Linked DNA regions of Robertmurraya sp. FSL R5-0851. The protein of the gene in region 2 interacts with the protein of the main gene of each other region in a pairwise test. Links are inferred from orthologs where the notes say so. Each region holds a gene or a part of one and is shown on either strand. Other genes may lie near its edges.

The links. The genes of interacting proteins can lie anywhere in the genome.
Region 1: the proteins of ndk (region 2) and MKX65_RS23570 interact in binary tests that used the Escherichia coli proteins (3 or more experiments, as listed by UniProt). The link is inferred for Robertmurraya sp. FSL R5-0851 from one-to-one orthologs.

Annotation. Positions count from the first base shown.
Region 1 is NZ_JBBOOE010000001.1:4,626,343-4,629,965, forward strand. The notes cover bases 733-3,623. They hold MKX65_RS23570 (uracil-DNA glycosylase), read right to left. Parts: upstream 2,566-3,623; coding sequence 1,900-2,565; downstream 733-1,899. Other genes in these bases: gerQ (spore coat protein GerQ), read left to right, coding at 733-917; MKX65_RS23555 (DUF423 domain-containing protein), read right to left, coding at 968-1,339; MKX65_RS23560 (YwdI family protein), read right to left, coding at 1,358-1,645; MKX65_RS23565 (uracil-DNA glycosylase), read right to left, coding at 1,725-1,883; MKX65_RS23575 (DUF4230 domain-containing protein), read right to left, coding at 2,555-3,289. Also shown: MKX65_RS23545 (cell wall hydrolase), read left to right, coding at 1-344; more of gerQ, read left to right, coding at 372-732. UniProt on the Escherichia coli protein: Excises uracil residues from the DNA which can arise as a result of misincorporation of dUMP residues by DNA polymerase or due to deamination of cytosine.
Region 2 is NZ_JBBOOE010000001.1:3,028,150-3,030,900, forward strand. The notes cover bases 1-2,688. They hold ndk (nucleoside-diphosphate kinase), read right to left. Parts: upstream 1,724-2,688; coding sequence 1,277-1,723; downstream 1-1,276. Other genes in these bases: aroC (chorismate synthase), read right to left, coding at 1-218; MKX65_RS15585 (CheR family methyltransferase), read right to left, coding at 333-1,109; hepT (heptaprenyl diphosphate synthase component II), read right to left, coding at 1,816-2,688. Outside these bases: more of hepT, read right to left, coding at 2,689-2,751. UniProt on the Escherichia coli protein: Major role in the synthesis of nucleoside triphosphates other than ATP. The ATP gamma phosphate is transferred to the NDP beta phosphate via a ping-pong mechanism, using a phosphorylated active-site intermediate.

The DNA.
Region 1 (3,623 bases), 1.6 Mb from region 2 along the record:
ATTTAGGTATGCTGTTAGTTGGAAATGTTGGTGTGAACAGAGTAAGAGGACAGTGTCTGGATTTTAAAGACATTCGTGACATACAAAAAATGGTCTTTCAGCGTCCGGGTGGATTTGAAGCAACCGTCAAAGGTTACTTTTACCAAGCTGCAAGAAAAAATGAGATAAAGCTTGCAAGACGTGTAATAAAAGGGGAGCGATTTCATCCCGCTTCAAATGCTCTTTGGTTTTTTAGACCATCGGGCCCTTGTCCCGCTCAGTGGTATAACCAGTGGAACACAGGTCGTTTTAAGGCACACTGCTTCTTCAGTCCATCCCAGCAGGATTGTCCAAAAGTATATTAAATACGATTACTAATTGGAGGGATTTCTTTGTCACAAAATTATGATCCAAATGCTTTCTACAGACAAACAGGGTACCAACAACCTTATTTTGGAGCCCCCATCCAGCCAAGTGCACCAAAATATCCGCCAGCAGGCCAAGTAGCCGGCGCTGGCACCGGTGCGCCTACATACGGTGCACCCCAAGCATATCCTACTATGCCAGCGGGTTCAACACTTCCACCTGCTGGAGCTGTTCCAGGTTACACAGGCGCCTTTAACGCGCCAACAGCTGGTCCTCAAGTGCCAGGTATGCTGCCGCTAGAGGAATCGTATATTGAAAACATCTTTCGTCTAAACAAAGGAAAGCTAACTACTGTGTACACCAATTTTGACGGAAACGATGAAGGCTTAGCAAGGACCTTTAAGGGAATTATTGAAGCTGCTGGGCGTGATCACTTAATCTTAAGCGATCCACAAACCGGTATGCGATACTTAATTCCAATGGTATACTTCGCCTATGCAACCTTTGATGAGGAACTTGAGTATGACTATCCTGGCTTTGTTCCTGGATTAGCTTCTTATCCTCCTCGCTAATAACGCATAAAAACAGGAGCATCCTTCAATTGCAGGATGCTCCTTGTTGTTTACAAATATTTTACTGCTGCTACTATGATTAAAATCCATGCAGCTAAAAACGCCAAGCCCCCTAATGGTGTAATTGCACCAAGGATGCTAATTTTCGTTAATGTCATAACGTACAAGCTACCTGAAAAAAGAATGATACCAATTAACATCATCCAGCCTGACCAAGATAAAAGCGCGTTTGCCGGCAAGCGTCCAAGCAATACACCTACAATCAGTAAGCCAGTAGCATGAAACATTTGATACGTGACTCCGGTTTTCCAAATCTCTAAATATTTTTGTTCCACTCGACCTTCTAGACCATGGGCCCCGAAAGCCCCCAATGCCACTGCTAAAAAAGCATTAATGGCTCCAATGATAATAAATGTTTTCAACCTCTCCACCTCATTATGTTAAAAATCAAACAGTGAATCTCCATTGCTTTCATCGTCTATTTGCAACTTTTTCGGCTGTGTTTGAAGGGGTGAAGGAGTTAGAATTTGCCTTTCGTTTGTTGGAATCACAGGATTTACTCGAGGTAGCTCACGTCTGGTCTCACCCGATTGGCTTTCAAGGACAAGCTCGCATAACGTTTTGATCGCTTGAACTCGTTCTCTCACTTGTGAATTCGTCCCACTTGCTTTGGCTGCCAGCAGCTCCTGTTCCATTTTTAAAAGTAGCTTTTGCACACTAATATCCAATTCATTCACCTCATACCCTTGTCTACCCTATAGTATACGACCTGTCACTGATATTTCCAAAGAATAGCGTTACTTTTTCTCAAAACGAAGGCAAGCCTGTCCCGAAGCTTTTCATTACTTCTACCGACGGAAGCTGCCTTGTTTTAAATCCAAATGCTTTGCATCCCTTTGGAAAATGAGGATCCCAGGTCACGTAGAAATACTGACACTTAAAGCAGTCCTTTCTTTCTACCTTCATGTAATCCCCTCCTATCTCATTTGATGGTCCAATCAATCTCTGTGTAGCCCTTCTCTTTCAGCCAGTCATTTGCCTTTGAAAACGGTCGGCTCCCAAAGAAGCCACGATGAGCAGAAAGTGGGCTTGGATGCGGAGCTTCAATGATATGATGGTGGTCCGAAATCAATCTCTTTTTCTCTTGTGCAGGTTTCCCCCATAGCACAAACACCATCGGTTTCTGTCTTTCACTAAGCTTGGTAATCACTGCATCCGTGAAGATTTCCCAGCCCATTTTTTTATGAGAATGTGCCTGACCTGATCGAACGGTTAAGACCGTGTTTAACAAAAGAACCCCTTCATCGGCCCATTTTTTTAAATACCCGTGGTTTGGTACGGGTGCGCCAACATCATTCTGTAACTCTTTGAAAATATTTTTTAACGATGGAGGCGTAGGAACACCTGGCAGGACCGAGAAGCTCAGGCCATGAGCTTGCTCTGGGCCGTGATAAGGATCCTGACCAAGTATGACGACCTTCACCTGCTCATACCTTGTGTACTGTAATGCAGAAAAGATGTGCTCTCTTTTCGGATAGACCGTATACTGTTCATACTCCTCTTCAATCATGTGTTCTAGCTTAGTGAAGTATTCCTTTTTAAACTCGTCCCCGATGTAGGACTCCCAGCCATTCCAATTACTCTTCATATGTGATCACCGTTCGATATCCAAGGGCTGAGAAAAACTCCGTAAATGTTTTCTCTGCATTTTGTTCTGCCACCTGAATGAGCCCTTGAGAAATGGCCTCTTCCTTTACAAGCCCCTTGGCCTCCTCTGCGAGCTCGTAAGCCTCATTCCAATTCACTTCATTCCGAAAGATTCCTTCCACGGAAAACACCTGAGCTTGGTCAAAATCTAGTGTGGGCTCTTGGATAATAGAGGCTTGTGGAAGCTTGATTTCTATTATCTTCTCTTCTTCGTTAACATGGAGATTGGTCTCAGTGATTCCCGCTAAGTCGACTCCCGCTGTAACAGTGCCTGGGATAATAAGAAGAAACTTTCTTTTTGTTCCCGGAAGATTTGTGCTAATATCCTTCCCAAACAGCTGGTTGTCCTCTTTTTCAATTACCGCCTTCACGTACGCCTGTGATGACGCTAGGGACGACAAGTCTTTTATTTGCTCTATGAAACTACCCGATTGTACGGTAGCTTGATGGGTCCCTTTTATCGTGAAAATGATTCCGATTATAACTAGAATGGAGAGGACCATTCCCAACAACTTCCATACTATTGATTTCGGAATACCTCTCACTTTTGATTGATTGTGATGGTGTATCTCGTTGAATGCAAGCGAGGCCGCCATTTGTTGCTTCGCTTCCGTAAGCTCCTTCTGCAAGGCCTCTAATTGCGACTGTACCTCTTTCTCGTTCATCTTCACCCTCCTTACAAACTCCTAGAATTTATTATAACGGTTGACGATGGATTTTGTAGAATTTTGCAGAAAGAAGTCGTATAGAAGATATTAGTAGATTAAATATGATGGCTTGTCCTTAATCGAGTGACCAGCAAAAGTGGAATAAGCGGAGAATTTCCGGTTAGATACAGATTGGAGCTTATTTCGGGGGAAATAAGCGGAGGTTTTCCACTTATGCAAAGCAAAATCTCCTTTTTTTCGTAGTTTTTGAGCCAATAGGCGGAATCTCTCCTTCTATTTAGGGCTTTTTTAACCATAATCACTATTTAAGCGGAATTTCTCCGTCTATTTA
Region 2 (2,751 bases):
GCTACAGGTGATGCAAGTGTTAATCCATGTCTGACACCGCTTGTAATATGTACAGTATCCTTTTCAATTTGCATTCTTCTACCGCGACCATGCCCTTTTTGTCTTCTTGCTAATTCTTTGTCAATGTCCTCTGCAAGAAGCGGCATTCCTGCTGGTAAACCTTCAATAATTGTTGTTAATTGTGGACCGTGTGACTCTCCTGCTGTTAAATATCTCATTTCTCTTTCCCCCTTCAACTCATTAAAGGATTATTTCTCAATATAACATATGTCCTTAAATAAACATAGCAGAAATTTGTGAATTTACAAAAAAAGAAGCCAAATTTTTGGCCCCTATCTTCTACGATAAAAAAAAGTGTCTTCTGTTTCAAGTCCATATACAGATGGATTAAAGATTTGCTCGGTACTACCGACAAAGAAAATCCCTTCCTGTCTCAATGCCTCACTGAATTTATAGTATAATACATCTTTCGCTTCTTCCGTAAAATAAATTAATACGTTTCGACACACAATCAAGTCAAAAGGCCCTCCAAAAGGATCAGCAAGTAAATTCTGCTTCTTAAATGTTACCGTCTTTTTGATATCGTCAGAAATCTTAAAGAAACTTCCATCCTGTGTGAAAAATTTCTTTTTCATTTCGGAAGGTACTTCATTCAAAGAACGTTCTGGATACATGCCGATCTTTGCTCTTTCTATTACATTATCATCGATATCAGTAGCCAAAACTTGAATCTGTGAAAGTGGCATAAAGTTTGAAAGGATCATGGCAATTGTATACGGTTCCTCACCTGTTGAACAAGCAGCACTCCACACCTTCAGACGCTTATTCTTCTCTATTAGTTTAGGAAGAATTTTCGTTTCTAATACTTCCCATCGTTTCCCATTTCGATAAAATTCCGACACATTGATCGTCATACGATCAAGAAACTCATTTAATAATAGCTTGTCCTGACTAATTGCTAAGTAATAGTCCTGAAATGAGCGAAACCCTTTTTTTTCATATAGAGAAATTAAGCGCCTTTTCATTTGTGCTTCTTTGTATAACGACAAATCAATCCCAGTCTTTTTCTTTATATTTATAATAAATTGTTCATAATCATTTCCCAGCATACTTTTTCTCCCCTGAACTTGAACTTTTCTATCTGTATGTATTATTATAGCGAAATTCAATAAAAAAGGAGAAAAATTATGTGAGAAAAGCCTTGGGTATTTTTTACTCCTATGTTTTGAATACGGTTACAAAAAAGAGACTTGTAAAAAACAAGTCTCTTTTAGTATTAATAAGCCCAATTGTTTATAAGCTTGTTATATGAAAGAAGTTCCTCTTCTTTAAAGAATAAAGCGATTTCTCTTTCAGCACTTGCAGCTGAATCTGATCCATGGATAATATTTTTCCCAACAATCACAGCAAAGTCCCCACGGATGGTTCCCGGTTGAGAATCCTTTGGATTTGTTGCACCCATCATTTGGCGTGCAGCAGCAATTACATTTTCCCCTTCCCAAACCATTGCGAAAACAGGACCTGAAGTGATAAAGTCAACCAACTCACCGAAGAAAGGGCGTTCTTTATGTTCACCGTAATGCTGTTCAGCTAACTCATTAGAAATCAGCATTAACTTTGCACCCACTAATTGAAAGCCCTTTCTCTCAAAACGTCCAACTATTTCACCAATCAAATTGCGTTGGACCCCATCTGGTTTAACCATTAAAAATGTTTTCTCCATCAGTTACACTCCTCTATGATTCGTATATGTATATGATTGCCAATAAACAATCCACGAAAATCGTAACATAGTTATAACTGATTTCGCAACATTTAAAATTTTCGTTTACCTATGTACACAGCTATATCTCTTAACGTCTTTTTGGCACGGTTATTTGGTAATTGATTTAATACATCAATCGCCTTGTGTAAGTACCGATCACTTATAGAAAGTGATCGCTCAATCGCATCAGAATTCTTTATTGCACGGATAATCTCTTCAATTTCTGCGGATGAAGTATGTTCATGAACAGCAGTAATTTTTTTACGTAAAGAATTATCTTCCATTGCAAACAATACTGGTAGGGTAATATTCCCTTGTAATAAGTCTCCTCCAGCTGGTTTACCTAATTGCTCTTCCGTACCCGTAAAGTCCAGAACATCATCCGTGATTTGAAAAGACATACCTACATAATATCCAAACTGATACAGCTTCTTGTGAATCTCTTCATCCACGTTTGCTGCCACCGCCCCGAGTTGACAGCTAGCTGCAATCAATAAAGCTGTTTTTCGCTTAATACGCAGCAGATAGTCACGTAGTGTTTGATTGTAATCATATTTAAATTTTATTTGCTCAATTTCCCCAACACATAACTGAACAATCGTTTCAGAGAGAATTTGGTGAGCAAGTGGGTTTTTAATATTTGTCATTAATTCTAGCGATCTGGCAAAAATATAGTCGCCTGTATACATCGCAATCCGATTATCCCATTTGGCTTTAATGGTTGGCTGGCCGCGTCTAAGTTCTGCATCGTCAATGACATCGTCATGAACAAGTGAAGCCATATGGATAAGTTCTAGCGCTACTGCCACGTTCTTCATTCCATGTATATCATAGTCGCCAAACTTTCCTGACAGCAAAACAAAAACAGGGCGAATTCTCTTCCCCCCTGCTTGCAACAAGTGTAGAGATGCTTGACGAAGAAGAGGTGACTCAGCCTCCACCGTATCTTCTAGTGTTTTCTCAATTATATTAATATCTGAGTTTAA